2 regions of the Stenotrophomonas sp. 116085_Sma genome follow, and region 2 is predicted to be linked to the other one. Evidence: riboswitches for the same ligand, from Rfam matches in the RefSeq annotation. Region 2 holds a riboswitch; the other holds the start of a gene.

Region 1 (7,710 bases), 1.1 Mb from region 2:
GACCTGTTCGCCATCGTCTGGGACCCGAAGACGCAGAAGCTCTATGGCTACAACGGTTCGGGCCGCTCGCCGAAATCGCTGACCCTGGCTGAGCTCCAGCGCCGCGGCCTGAAGGACATCCCGGCCACCGGCCCGCTGCCGGTGTCGGTGCCCGGCGCGGTCGATGGTTGGTTCGCCCTGCACGACCGCTTTGGCCGGAAGCCGATGGCCGACAACCTGGCCCCCGCCATCCGTTACGCCCGCGAAGGGCACCCGGTGGCCGAAGTGATCGCCTACTACTGGGACCGCTCGGTGCCCAAGCTGTCGCAGTACCCAGGCTTCAAGGAACAGTTCACGATCAACGGCCACGCTCCGCGCAAGGGCGAGATGTGGAAGAACCCGAACCTGGCCAGCACTCTGCAGAAGATTGCAGATGGCGGCCGCGATGCCTTCTACAAGGGCGAGATCGCCCACACCATCGGCGATTACTTCAAGGCCAACGGCGGCTACCTGAGCTACCAGGACATGGCTGATCACCATGGCGAGTGGGTCGAACCGGTCAGTAGCAACTACCGTGGCTACGACGTGTGGGAGCTGCCACCGAACAGCCAGGGCATCGCTGCGCTGCAGATTCTCAACGTGCTGGAAGGCTACGACTTTTCAAAGATTCCGTTCGGCTCACCCGAGCATGTGCATCTGTTCGTGGAAGCGAAGAAGCTGGCCTTCGCCGACCGTGCGCGTTTCTACGCTGACATGGCGTTCCAGCCGGCACCGGTGCAGAAACTGATCTCCAAGGAGTACGCGGCTCAGCGTCGCGCGCTGATCTCGATGGACAAGGCCTTGAAGGAAGTACAGCCGGGCACACCGAAGCAGCTGGAGGAGGGCGATACGATCTACATGACCGTGGCCGACGCCGACGGCATGATGGTGTCGCTGATCCAGTCCAACTACCGTGGCATGGGCAGTGGCATGGCGCCGCCGGGGCTGGGCTTCATCCTGCAGGACCGTGGCGAGATGTTCGTGCTGCAGAAGAATCATCCGAACGGTTATGCGCCGGGCAAGCGCCCGTTCCAGACCATCATTCCGGCCTTCATCACCAAGGGTGGCAAGCCGTACGCCAGCTTCGGCGTGATGGGCGGCGCGATGCAGCCGCAGGGCCACGCGCAGATCGTGATGAACCTGGTGGACTTCGGGATGAACCTGCAGGAAGCCGGCGACGCACCGCGCATCCAGCACGAAGGTTCCACCGAGCCGACCGGGCAGGCGATGGCGATGACCGACGGTGGCGAAGTGAATCTGGAAATCGGCTTCCCGTACGAGACCGTGCGCGCGCTGATGCGCAAGGGGCATCGCATCGTGTTCGCCGATGGTCCGTATGGTGGGTACCAGGCGATCATGCGTGATCCGGAAACCGGCGTGTATTACGGCGCGTCGGAGAGTCGCAAGGATGGGCAGGCGGCGGGGTATTGAGGTTTCCCGGCCACCGGGCTCAGCCCCCTCTGCGGTGGGTTCCGGAAAGCGGGATCATGTGATTGGGCCGGGCGGGTGGGCTGGTCGGGGGACGCCGCAAGTACGTCCTTGTAGGCTTGGCCGCGGCATCCATGCCGCGGACACCCCCGCCCAGCCCACCCGCCCGGCCCCTGACAGTTTCCTGCGGCCGCCACCGCAGGAAGAAGAAGAAAAAGATCAAAAGCAAAGGCAACAGCAACAGCCGCGCGCTGTGGGTTGGGGCCGGATCCGTTTTTCCAAAGGAAAACGGATCCGGCCCCTTCTTGTTTTCCGATACACCCCATCCACGCATCGCGTGGATGGACCAACCGTCACCGGGAATCTGTCGGGGGGGAGCGGTGTGGGTTGGCAGGACCGTTGGCGCCATGAATGGCGCCATCGAGCCCCCAGGGATGGGTTTACGGCGTGTCCTGCCCACCCACACCGCTCCCCCCCCAACCAGCAGAAACCCAGAGCCGCCTTGGCTTCTGCACTTGCACTTGCTTGAAAGAAGCGGTGCAGCCGCAGGCTGCAAAACACCCTCAATCCCGATCCTGCGCGCGCGCCGCCTCCGCCTGGGTCTCCTCCTGCGCCGCCATCTCGCGTGCGATCCACGCGTCAATCATGTGCCGCTGGCGCTGCGCCTGCCGCCGCTCGCGCGTGTACTCCTGGTCCAGCACCCGGTACAGCGACACCATCACCAGCACCATCAGCAAGGCAAACGGTAGCGCGGCAATCGTGATCATGCCCTGCAGCGCGTCCAGTCCACCGGCCAGCAGCAACGCCGCTGCGATCAATGCCACCGCAATGCCCCAGGCCAGCTTGCGCTTCAACGGTGGGTCGCCAGCCTCGTCGGTGGACATGCTGGCCAGCACCAGTACCGCCGAATCGGCCGAAGTCACGAAGAAGATCATCAGCAGCACCAGCGCGATGCACGACAGCAACAGCGGTAGCGGCATGCTGTCGAACAGCGTGAACAGCACCGTTTCGTAGCCATTGCCCAGCGCCTGCACCAGATCGGCGTGGCCGAAGATCTGTGCCCACAGCGCGGTGCCGCCGAACACCGCGAACCAGAAGAAGCCCAGCAGCGTCGGCGCGAGCACTACGCCGATCACGAACTCGCGCACGCTGCGGCCGCGCGAGATGCGCGCGATGAACGATCCCACGAACGGTGCCCACGAGATCCACCAGGCCCAGTAGAAGATCGTCCAGTCCGCCACCTAGGTGCTGCCGGAGAACGGTGACATGCGCAGGCTCATCGTCACCAGCTGGTTGAGGTAGGAGCCCAGCGTGGTGGTGAACGTATCGAAGATGAAGCCGGTCGGTCCAAGCACCAGCAGGATGGCTGCCAGCAGCGCAGCCAACGCCAGGTTGAAGTTGGACAGCCATTTCACCCCGCGCTCCACGCCGCTGGCGGTGGAGGCCATGTACAGCACGAAGGCGACGGCGATGATGGTCATCTGCACCGCGACCGTGGCCTGCACGCCGAACACGCGTTCGATACCGGCGGCAATCTGGATGGTGCCGAAGCCGAGCGTGGTGGCGACACCGATCGCGGTGGCAACGACGGCGGCGATGTTGACCACCCGGCCGATCCAGCCGCGATGGTGACGGCCGATGATCGGTTGCAGCATGTCGCTGACCAGGCCGCGGCCATTGCGGTTGAACTGGAACCAGGCCATCGCCAGGCCGATCAGCGCATAGATCGCCCACGGATGCAGGCCCCAGTGGAAGAACGCGTAGCGCATCGAGGCGCGCGCGGCGTCCATGCTTTCCGGCGCCAGTCCTTCCGGCGGCTTGCTGAAATGCGAGATGGGCTCGGCCGCACCCCAGAACACCAGGCCGATGCCCATGCCGGCAGCGAACAACATCGACATCCAGCTGGCGCGGGAGAATTCGGGTTCGGCGTCCTCGCCGCCGATGCGCAGGTTGCCGAAGCGGCCGAACGCCAGGTACATCAGGAACACCAGTGCCAGGAACACCACCAGCAGGTACAGCCAGCCGACACTGCGGATGACCTCCGCCAGCATGGACTGCACCACGGTATTGAAGGGGCCGGGGGCGATACCGGCAAGCAGCACCAGCAACAGAACCAGTGCGATGGAAACGCGAAACACCATGAAGGAGCTTCTCCGATCAAGGGGATTGAGGGGAGCGAGCAGAGCTTGCAGCGAAGGGCCGGCGGCATGCAGCACGCGCCGGGCAGGGGCCGCGAAGGCGGCGGGGAACGCATCGATCTCAGCGACGCGATGGGCGTGCACGTTACTGAACGCGGCGTCATGGTTCCGTTAACGAATGCCGATCGGGGTCGGATCCGCGTTCCGCGGGAAAGCGGATCCGACCCCGGAGGCGGGCGGTCTATGCTCTAATGCGCAGCAAGAAGCGGGGGTACCGAGCCATGTGGCCACGGTTGAGACAGTCCCTTGGAACCTGATCCGGCTCATACCGGCGTAGGGAAGCTTTGCAATGCAGCCGTGCCCGGACTCCGCCCAAGGACCGCCCGTGCGCGGGTGCCGTGCGCCGCCGCTTCGTCCCTGACCTTCCTGGACGATGCCCGATGAACGCACAGCTCTCCGCCCTGCAGCAACAGGCCCAGCAACTCTCCGAATCGGTGACCCGGCCCATTCCCGGCTCGCGCAAGATCCATGTGCCCGGTTCGCGCCCGGACCTGCAGGTGCCGATGCGCGAGATCGCGCTGACCCGCACGCCCACGCTGTTCGGCGGCGAAGAGAATGCGCCGGTGACGGTCTACGACACGTCGGGCCCGTACACCGATCCGCAGGCCCGCATCGATCTTTCCGCGGGCCTGCCGGCATTGCGCCGTGCGTGGATCGAGGAACGCGGGGACACCGAACAGCTCGACGGCCTCAGCTCTTCATTCGGCCGCGACCGCGAACATGACCCGAAGCTCGATGCCGTGCGCTTCCCCGCGCGCAGCCTGCCGCGACGTGCGCGTTCCGGCGCCAACGTCACCCAGATGCACTACGCGCGGCGCGGCATCATCACCCCGGAAATGGAATTCGTCGCCATCCGCGAGAACCAGCGGCTGGACGCGATCCGCGATGCCGGCCTGTTGCAGCAGCACCCGGGCGAAGCGTTCGGTGCGTCGATCCAGAAGATCATCACCCCTGAGTTCGTGCGCGACGAGATCGCCCGTGGTCGTGCGGTGCTGCCCAACAACATCAACCATCCGGAAAGCGAGCCGATGATCATCGGCCGCAATTTCCTCACCAAGATCAACGCCAACATCGGCAACAGCGCCGTGTCTTCCGGCATCGCCGAGGAAGTGGAGAAGCTGGTGTGGGCGATCCGCTGGGGCGGCGACACGGTGATGGACCTGTCCACCGGCAAGCACATCCACGAAACCCGTGAATGGATCATCCGCAACTCGCCGGTGGCGATTGGTACCGTGCCGATCTACCAGGCGCTGGAAAAGGTCGATGGCCGTGCCGAGGCGCTCACCTGGGAAATCTTCCGCGACACGCTGATCGAGCAGGCCGAGCAGGGCGTGGACTACTTCACCATCCACGCCGGCGTACTGCTGCGCTACGTGCCGCTCACCGCCAAGCGGGTCACCGGCATCGTCAGCCGCGGTGGCTCGATCATGGCCAAGTGGTGCCTGGCGCACCACAAGGAGAATTTCCTCTACACGCATTTCGAAGAGATCTGCGAAATCATGAAGGCCTACGACGTGACCTTCTCGCTGGGAGACGGCCTGCGCCCGGGCTGCATCGCCGATGCCAACGATGCAGCGCAGTTCGGTGAACTGGAGACGCTGGGCGAGCTGACGAAGATTGCCTGGAAGCACGACGTGCAGACCATGATCGAAGGCCCCGGCCACGTGCCGATGCAGCTGATCAAGGAGAACATGGACAAGCAGCTGCGTGAGTGCGGCGAAGCGCCGTTCTACACGCTGGGGCCGCTGACCACCGACATCGCGCCGGGCTACGACCACATCACCAGCGCGATCGGTGCGGCGATGATCGGCTGGTTCGGTACGGCCATGCTCTGCTACGTGACGCCGAAGGAGCACCTCGGCCTGCCCAACCGCCAGGACGTGCGCGACGGCATCATGGCTTACCGCATTGCCGCGCACGCGGCGGACCTGGCCAAAGGACACCCGGGCGCGCAGGTACGCGACAATGCACTGAGCAAGGCGCGCTTCGAGTTCCGCTGGGAGGACCAGTTCCATCTCGGGCTGGATCCGGAGAAGGCCAAGGAGTTCCACGACGAGACACTGCCGAAGGATGCGCACAAGCTGGCCCACTTCTGCTCGATGTGCGGCCCGAACTTCTGCTCGATGAAGATCACCCAGGATGTGCGTGACTACGCCGAGGCCGGCATGAAGGAGAAGTCCGCCGAATTCCGCGCCGCAGGTGCAGAGGTCTACCACCAGGGGTGATGCCGCGCAGGTAGCGCCGGGCGCCGCCCGGCGAGCGCATCGGTCCCGGAAAGCCGCCGGGCGTAGCCCGGCGCTACCCGCTATGCTCCGGCCATCGCCCCGTGGAAAGGACGCCATGCCCATTGCTCTGACCACCCGTTGGCTGGCGATCGCCCGCCGCCACCCCTCGGCCTGGCTGCTGGGTGCGCAACTGCTGGCGGTGCTGTTGTACCCGGCGCTCGACGACACTGCCGGTGGCCGTGCAGCGCTGGGCATGTTCGGCATGGCGGTACTGGGCCTGGCGCTGTGGGTGGTCCAGCGCAGCCCGCTGGGAACCTGGCTGGCGTTGCTGCTGGCCATTCCCTCGGTGGTGTTCTCACTGGCCGGTGCCCTGCTGGACCGCAGCGGGCTGCTGACCACCGCCCAGCTGCTGGAGAGCCTGCTGTACTTCTATACGGCGGGCGCGTTGATCGCCTACATGCTGCAGGATCATAAAGTCACCCGCGACGAACTGTTCGCGGCCGGGGCAACCTTCACCCTGCTGGCCTGGGCGTTTGCTTTCGCGTTCGCGGTGTGCCAGCAGTGGTATCCCGGCAGTTTCCATGGCGCCAGCGGCGGTGATCAGCGCAGTTGGATGGAGCTTCTTTATCTGAGCTTCAGCTTGTTGTCCGGCGTTGGATTGAGCGACGTCGTGCCGCTGCACCCGCAGGCACGGGCCCTGGTGATGCTCGAACAGTTCGCAGGCGTCATGTATATCGGCCTTGTGGTGTCGCGTCTGGTCGGGTTGACCATGCTTCGGCGCATGTGAAAATGAACGCCAGATAAAAATTTCGCGCCCAAAAGGGCGCGAATAGTGATGCAGATTATGTGAATGCGTCGGCGAGAGAGAGAGCCTGAGTGTCGACCCCGTCATAGGCGGGGTAACCGGCTTAGGCTAATATCCGGGGGCGTTATTGTTTTTGCGGTATGCGCCGATGCTTTGTGCGGAATCTGGCTTTTCGATGACCCTGTCCAGGGACGGTGGGGACGGTATTGCTGGTGAGCCCTGCCCAGGTCCCGTCCCTACTATATAGCGGAAAATGAACAGCAGCGAACTCGCGCCCATTGAGGCCGACCGAGTGCAGGTCGGCGACTGCGTCATTACCTTGTCCTCGCGTGAGGTCGAGGTTGAAGGCGCGCGCCGTCCCCGGCGGCTGACGCCGAAAGCGCTGGGCGTACTGCGCGTGTTGATGCGGCAGCCTGGGCGAGTGGTCACCCGTGAAGAGCTGTTTGCCGAGGTCTGGCCCGATACGTTGCCGACCAATGACGTACTGACCCAGGCCGTCACCCAGCTGCGCAAGGCGTTCGCCAACGACGACGACAACGGCCAGGCCTACATCGAGACCATCGCCAAGAGCGGTTATCGGCTGCTGGTACCGGTGCAGGCGCTGGACGACGTCGATCCCGTGGCGGAAGTGGACGCGGTGGCCGTTGCGGGCGTGATGCCGTCGCCGGACGGTGCCGGCGTGATTCCGGCGATGGCCGTGCCGGCAGCGCCTTCGCGCCGGCGTGGCTGGCGCCAGCTGCGCCGCCAGCTGTTGTGGGTGCTGGGGGTGATGATGCTGGCCGCGCTGCTGGTCATGGCCACATTGCTGCTCCGGCGTGGGCCGGAGTCGAGTTCACCGGTGGATGCCGCGGTCGAGAACGGCGTGCGGGTGATCGGCAGCCCGCAGCGTCCCTATCGCCTGATCACCGCCACCAGTGGTTTTGAAACCTATCCCACGCTTTCGCCGGATGGCTCCCAGGTTGCCTACGAAGGCGCCAACGAGGATGGCACCGGTGGTGGCGCGATCAAGGTGCAGACCTCAGGCAATGCGCCGGCC
Region 2 (7,710 bases):
CGATGCAGAACACCTCTCCCGACACCGCCGTCACCCCGCCCGACGCGCCGACCGTGATGTACTTCACCTACCAGGTGGACGGTGATGGCGCGACCTCCTACGAGGTACAGAACGGCAGCGTGGCGACCTTCTGGTTCGGCCACACTTTCACCCTCGACGGCACCACGTATTACACGGGTTTCTCCTGGGATACCCGCGAGCACTACGGCAAGCCGGGCGAGCAGTCACCGGCCGGCCCGGATGACCGCGCCAACCTCGCCGAGGCCACCTTCGTGCTGGCCGGCAGCGATGCGAACAAGCCCTGGAAGTTCCGTGGCCAGGAATGGACCATCGGCGCACTGGGCGCCTACGACAAGGCCGACGACGTCGATACACGGCGCAAGCCGCTTGAACACCGCACCGCCGACGGCCGCCTGCTGCTGGCGGTGCCAACCAGCAGCTTCGACCGTGGCATCAGCAGCACCGGCTACGCGCTGCTGCTGTTCAACCCCAAGCGCAGCGAAGACGACGTGGACAGCAAGGTCTGGCGCTATGTCGGCTCGGTGCGCACCGGCGAGGACAACAGTGCCGCCTGCGACGAGGGCAACGTGATGCCCTGCACCGACAGCGATGGCGAGCTGGCGTTCGCTGCCGACGGCAATGGCCTGCCGCGACTGACCGTGACCTTCAAGGGCACCACCATCGACGCCCCGGGCAAGACCCGTGCGCTGGCTGCCGGCGACGCCGTGCACTACACCTTCGACAGCGCGACCCAGCAGTACGTCGCGCCCTGATTGCCACCCGCACACGCGGGTTACCTGTTGACCGACATGTTCTTGACTCATGGATGAGTCCGGTTGGCGATTCGCGGCACGCGCCGCTCCATCAACCCCGAGGAAGACGTCATGGCACAGCATGACTACAGCAGAAAGGAAGTCCTGGACATCGTCGAGCAGGTCGCCCGGCACAAGGGCATTCCCGTCGATGATTTCATGCGCTTTGCGCACATCGAGACCGGCGGCACGTTCAACGAGCGCGCCCACAACACCTCGTCCGGCGCCAAGGGCCTGTTCCAGTTCGTGCCCGGCTCCGCGCGCCAGTATCACCTGACCGGCCACGAGTTCGACCCGACCCGCAACACCGAAGCGGCCGCACAGATGTACCAGGACAACCTGGACTCGATGGCACGCCGCAACGAACGCACTGGCCACCCGTACCTGTCCGGTGGCAGTACGCCGACCGGGCTGGACCTGTACCTGGCCCACCAGCAGGGCAGCGCCGGCTATGGCTCGGTGCAGACCGCAATCGCCACCGGAACCTTCGGCGTGGTGCGCAACGGCCATGGTGAAGAGATCAACATGCGCCGCAACGTGCTCAACCAGATCGGCTCCGATGCCAAAGCGCTCACCGGCCACACCCTGGCCGAGATGCGCGGCATGAACGATGGCGACTTGGCGCGCACCTTCTCCAGCTACTACATCCACAAGTACGCGGCGATCAGCATTCCGGAAAAGAACATCGCGCCGCAGACGGTGGCGTCGGGCCAGGGCCAGGCCCAGACCCCGGCAGCGGCCAGCGCCGCCGTGGCGGCCGGTGCTGCCACGCTGGCGGCGACCGCAACGGCTGCTGCCGCGCCGAAGCCGGGCATCGAACTGCAGGCCGCCTACGACGCAGGCCTGAAGTACGACCACGTCAAGTACGCCATCAACATCCCGGGTCACGCGCTGTACGTGCCGGGCAAGACCGGCAAGAACGTGGAGCAGGGTTACATCGACTGTTCCGGTTGGGTCGGCACGCTGCAGAACCGCACCATGGACGAGATCAACCAGAAGGCCGGGCATGCGGTGTTCAGCAAGGCCGATCGCATCGACCTGGGCAACCTGGGCTCCGGCGGCATCGTGCGCAAGGCATTCGACCAGTCCGGCGTGCTGCTTGACCGCGACGCGATCCTGAAGCCCGATGCGCTGAAGGAAGGCATGATCATCGGCCTGGATACGGCCAGGACCCGTCACGAGCATTGGAACGGCATCGACCACATCGTGATGGTGGTGCGCGACCCCAACACCGACAAGCTGCTGATCAGCCAGTCCACCGGCAGCAAGGGCGTGCACACCATGCCGGTGGAGGACTACCTCAAGCAGGTGAAGGAGCACCCGAACTGGAAGCTGTACGCCTCCGATCCGCTGTCCAAGGCGCGCGACCTGCTGGAAAACCGCACCCAGTCGCATGAGCAGACCCAGGGCAAGCCTGCCGCCGAGCACAAGGCCGCTGCCACGCCGCACGCCGAACTGTACAAGCAGGGCGCGCACAGCGAGGGCGTGCGCAAGGTGCAGGAGCAGCTGGGCCACCTCGGCTACGTCGGTGCCGACGGCAAGCCGCTGGTCGAGGATGGCCGCTTCGGCCGCAACACCGACGCGGCGGTGCGCCAGCTGCAGAAGGACAACGGCCTGGTGGCCGACGGCATTGTCGGGGTGAAGACGCTGGAGGCCATCAAGGAAGCCCGCGAACGGCCGTTGCTGAACGACGAGCGGCACCCGCGCAATCCATTGTTCATCCAGGCCAGCAAGGGTCTGGAACTGATGCCGGCAGGCACCTTCAAGGATCGCCATGCGCTGGAAAGCGCCGCTGCGGCCCTGACCAAGGAGGCGCATGCCGCCGGCCTGCAGCGCATCGACACGGTGGTGCCGAGCCCGAACGGTGAGCGCCTGTTTGCCGTGCAGGGCACGATCGGTGACCCCGCCGCCAGCCGCGTGGCGGTGGATACCCGTGCCGCCAGCGAGCAGAGCCTGGCGCTCAGCAGCGGTGCCGTGCAGGGCGCGCCGAACGTGCTGCACCAGCAGCAGGATGCCCAGCAGGAGCAGGCCCGGCAGGCACAGAAGGCGATGGGCGTCTAAGCCCGCAGCGCCTTGGGAGAGAAGGGAGGGCCACGTCCGCGTGGCCCTTTCCCTTTCTGCCAGCTGAGCGGCCGCAGCCGCTTTCAGCCTTGCTTCATGCCGCCTGCCGCTAGATGAATGCGCAAGCCGACCGGTGGACCAGGCAATGTTCCGGCAATGTTGGAACGCCAGCGTGGACACCACGGCAGCCGGGGCGCCCCGCGCCCTCCCTGCCCAGCGTGGCATGCACCTCACAGGAGAACGAACATGCTCAGTACTTCCACACTCAGCTTCCGTGGTCTGGCGATGGCGCTGGCACTGGTTGCCGGTGTCGCCGTGGTCAGCGATGCCAGCGCGATGTCGAGGAAGGACAAGCGCACCCTGGTCGGCGCCGTGGTCGGTGGCGTGGCCGGCAACCTGCTCTCCAACGGCGATCCTGCGGCCACCGTCGGTGGTGCCGTGGCCGGCGGCGCGATCGGCAACCTGACCACCTCCGACCGCCGCGACCGTCGCTATTACGACAATCGCTATTACGACAACCGCTACGACCGCCGCTACGATCGTGGCTATTACCGCAGCGGCTATTACGACCGTGGTGACGACCATCGCTGGCAGCGCGAGCGCTACTACGACAACCGCTACTACCACGACCGCGGCCGCCATCGCGGCTGGTAAGCGGCGCGGCGGCATCATCGCAGGTGATGCACGGACGGGCGGGTCGATGACCCGCCCGTTTGCGTTGGCCGTGGTCATGGCGTTGAATGCGCAGCCTTGGATGTGATTTTTCCCACTCGGGCTGCGGCATGACGTCTTCCTCCCACCGCGTGCAGGGCCTCAACAACGACGAGGTCGCTGCCGACTGGCCACCCATCAGCGCCGCGGACATCGCGTGGCTGGGTGCGCGCTACCCGCAGCTGGGCGAGCACAGCCAGGCCCGCTGGCACAGCCCGCGACCACTGTCGGCCGCCGCCATCGTCGACGGCGTGGACGGCGCGGTGTTCGTCAAGCGCCATCACCACAGCGTGCGCAGCGCGGCCTGCCTGGAAGAAGAACATCGCTTCATCGCCCGTCTCGCCGCAGGGGGCGTACCGGTGGTGCAGGTGCTGGCGGCGACCGATGGCCGCACGGCCGTTGAACACGGCGAATGGACCTTTGAACTGCATGCCGTCGGCGTGGGCGAAGACGTCTACCGCGACGCCGTGTCGTGGTCGCTGCTGACCGATGTCGCGCAGGCACGCGAGGCGGGCCGCATGCTGGCCACGCTGCACCGCGCCGCCGCCCGCTACCACGCGCCCCAACGCAGTACCCACCTGCTGGTCGCGCGCGACGATCTGATCCGCGCCGACGATCCGATCGCGGCAATCAAGTCAGGGCTGCACGAACGCCCCGGCCTGGCACGTTACCTCACACGCATCCCATGGGAGGCGCAGCTGCAGCGCGACGTGCTGCCGTGGCACGCCGGCCTGGCCGCGCGCCTGCGCGACGAGCCGCGGCTGTGGGCGCACAACGACTGGCATGTGTCCAACCTGCTGTGGCGCGACGGGCAGGTCAGCACCGTGCTGGATTTCGGCCTGGCCTCGCCCACCAGCGCGCTGTTCGACCTCGCCACCGCGATCGAGCGCAACGCGGTGGCGTGGCTGGAACTCGAGCGCGGCATGGAGGCGATGCGCATCGATATCGCGCTGGCCCTGCTCGACGGCTACCGCCAGGTACTGCCGCTGTCTGCGGCACGCGTGCACCTGCTGGCCGACCTGCTGCCGATGGTCCATTTCGACTTCGCACTGTCCGAAGTGGAGTACTTCGAAGGCATCACCGGCTCCACCGCGAACGCGGACGTGGCGTGGCAGCCCTTCATGCTGGGGCACCCGGCATGGTTCCACAGCGCGCCGGGACAGGCACTGCTGCAGGCCCTGCACGCGGCAGCCTGAAGGGCGCCGGCTCGCAAATCCGTACCATTTGTAGTGAAATGGCCACCTGAAGCGGGGGTGCCTGGATCTGCCAGGCTGAGAGAGTCCCTTGGAACCTGATCCGGTTTGCACCGGCGTAGGGAGCTTTGAGCCGCAGCCACACCCCCGTCATGGGCCGGTGCACCTGCGCGCCGTCGCTTCGTCTCCCTTGTTGTCCGAAGACGAACCGAATGAACAGCTGCCTGCGCCCCACCCTGCTTTCCCTCGCCCTCTGCGCCGCGCTGCCATTGCACGCCAGCGAGGCCGATGCGTCCCCCGATGCGTCCCCCGATGCGGCTGCCACCGGCGCCGAACGCTCGCCGACCGAACTGGCAGCGGTGCGCGTGCAGGCCGGCAGACCGAAGACCGATACTTCGCGCGTGAATGCCTTCGGTGGCGGCAGCTGGAAGGACACGCCGGCGTCGGTGAACGTGCTTGAGCGCGACTACCTCGATCGCCGCCAGGTGCGTTCGCTGTCCGAGCTGGCCAGCAACGATGCCTCGCTGGGTGATGCGTATGCGCCGGTGGGTTACTACCAGAACGTCGCCATCCGTGGCTTCGCACTGGACCCCGCCACCGGCTACCGCTTCAACGGACTGTCCATCGCCGGCGAACAGCGCCTGGCGCTGGAGAACGTGCAGTCGGTGGAGATCCTCAAGGGTGAAGCCGGCCTGGCCGCAGGCGTGATGGCGCCCGGCGGCATCATCAACTACATCGGCAAGCGCCCGGCCGAAGTGCGCACCGCCACGCTCGGTACCGATTCGGAAGGCTCGCGCTACGTCGCCGTCGATGTCGGCCACTGGATCACCCCGCGTTTCGGTCTTCGCCTGAATGCCGCCTGGGACTCCAGCAATTCCTATGTCGAGCACGCCGATGGCCGTCGCAACTTCTACTCGCTGGCGGCCGACTGGCTGATCGGCGAGCGCGGCAAGCTGGAAGTGGATGCCAACTACCAGACCAGCTCGCAGCGTTCGGTGTCCGGCTACCAGCTGCTGGGCGCACGCGACCTGCCGCGCGGCGTCGACCGCGAGCACCTGCTCGGCTACCAGCCGTGGCAGCGCCCGGTGGATATCGCCAGCACCAACATCACCGCCCTGCACACCTACGATTTCAACGAGGCCTGGCAGTCGCGCGTCTCGGTCGGCCACAGCCGCTCGGTGATCGACGACAACGTCGCCTTCGCCTACGGCTGCTACTACGCCGTGCAATGCGCCGATGGCAGCGTGCCAGGCAACTACTTCGCACCCAACGGCGACTACGACATCTACGACTACCGCAGCCCGGACGACACCCGACGCAACCAGCAGGCCCGTGCCGAGCTGCGCGGTCGCTTCGAGACCGGCAGCGTCGGCCACCAGCTGACCGTCGGCGCCGACTACTTCCGCCGCACCGTGGACAAGCGCCCCAGCGTCAACGAGTACGTCGGCACCAGCAACATCCACGAAACGCCGGTGCCAGTGTTCGAGCCGTCGCCGAAGATGCCAGGCCCGTCCGCACGCCGCCTGGACAGCCGCCAGACCGCGTTCTTCGCGCTGGACCGGATGAGCTTCGGTGATGACTGGCAGTGGCTGGCCGGTGGCCGCTTCGTGCGCCTGGACGAGCGCGCCTACGACAAGCGCGGCACCCCGCAGCGCCACAGCCGCCTGTCGCGCTTCCTGCCACAGACCGCCGTGGTATGGAAGGCCACCGACCAGCTCAACGCCTACGCCAGCTACGTGCGTGGCATTTCGTTGGGCCAGGAAGCGCCGTTCTGGACCAGCAATGCCGACACCTTCCTGCCGTCGGTGCAGTCGCGGCAGCTGGAAGTGGGCGTGAAGTACGTGCCGGTCGAGGCGCTGACCCTGGGCGCGGCGGTGTTCCGAATTTCGCAGCCGTACCAGTACGCCAAGCCCGACAACAGCGACGTGGGCTACACCTTCATCGAGGAAGGCACCCAGGCCCACACCGGCCTGGAGCTGACCGCCAACGGCCAGCTGACGGACGCATTGCAGATCGTGGCCAGTGCAAGCCTGCTGCAGGCGCGTGCTCGCGATACCGGCACGCCCACCTATGAAGGCCATCAGCTGGTGAACGTACCGAAGGTTCGGGCCAGTGTGCACCTGGCCTATGCGCTGCCCTTCGTGCAGGGTCTGGACGTGACCGGTGGCTGGCGCTATGCCGGTGCCAACGTGGCCCGCGCCGACGGCGGCGTGCGTGCACCGGACTACTCGGTGTTCGATGCCGGCCTGCGTTTCCAGCATCGCCTGCACGACCGTGCAGTAACCTGGAACCTGTCGGTGGACAACGTGTTCAACCGCTTCTACTGGCGTGATACCGGCAGCAGCGGCGGTGACTACTACCTGTTCCCCGGCGCGCCTCGACAGGCCCGCCTGTCGGTGACGTTCGCGCTGTGAGCGGCGTGATGCTCGAGTGGACCGCCGCCCTTTGCAGCATCCTCGGTGTCTGGCTGATGTCCCGGCGCCGGCTGGCGGCGTGGCCGGTGGGCCTGCTGTCGGTGACGCTGTACGGGCTGGTGTTCGCCGAGGCCAAGCTGTACTCGGACACCCTGCTGCAGGTCGCCTTCGGTGGCTTCCTGGTCTACGGCTGGCTCAACTGGCGGCAGCATGCCGTCGATGAGGGCAGCATCCGCATCGTGCCGCTGGCGCGCGGCAAGCTGCTGCGCGACCTGGCCATCGGCCTGTGTGGTGGCGTGGCGCTGGGAGCCGGCATGCACACCTTCACCGACGCCGCGCTGCCGTGGCTGGACGCGATGCTGACCGCACTGAGCCTGGTTGGCCAGTGGTGGCAGGCGCGACGCCACGTGGCCTGCTGGTGGGTGTGGATCGGGGTGGACGTGGTCTACGTGGGCGCGTACCTGTTCAAGTCGCTGCACGTGACTGCCGCGCTGTACGTGTTCTTCCTGGGCCTGGCCG

What was found. Region 2 has a riboswitch for thiamine pyrophosphate ahead of ACZK0Z_RS01195 (TonB-dependent siderophore receptor). Riboswitches for the same ligand answer to the same signal wherever they lie in the genome.
Region 1: another riboswitch for thiamine pyrophosphate. It lies ahead of thiC (phosphomethylpyrimidine synthase ThiC); the one in region 2 lies ahead of ACZK0Z_RS01195 (TonB-dependent siderophore receptor).

What each region holds. Positions count from the first base shown of each region.
Region 1 covers NZ_CM151057.1:4,025,933-4,033,642, reverse strand. Annotated here, with positions in the region: gene ggt (gamma-glutamyltransferase) at 1-1,449, shown strand, start outside; partial or broken gene ACZK0Z_RS18715 (BCCT family transporter) at 2,010-3,587, opposite strand; TPP riboswitch at 3,842-3,942, shown strand; gene thiC (phosphomethylpyrimidine synthase ThiC) at 4,025-5,869, shown strand; gene ACZK0Z_RS18705 (ion channel) at 5,985-6,656, shown strand; gene ACZK0Z_RS18700 (winged helix-turn-helix domain-containing protein) at 6,928-7,710, shown strand, end outside.
Region 2 covers NZ_CM151057.1:268,550-276,259, reverse strand. Annotated here, with positions in the region: gene ACZK0Z_RS01215 (hypothetical protein) at 3-773, shown strand; gene ACZK0Z_RS01210 (XVIPCD domain-containing protein) at 885-2,873, shown strand; gene ACZK0Z_RS01205 (glycine zipper 2TM domain-containing protein) at 3,120-3,527, shown strand; gene ACZK0Z_RS01200 (phosphotransferase) at 3,656-4,780, shown strand; TPP riboswitch at 4,824-4,919, shown strand; gene ACZK0Z_RS01195 (TonB-dependent siderophore receptor) at 4,990-7,191, shown strand; gene pnuC (nicotinamide riboside transporter PnuC) at 7,200-7,710, shown strand, end outside.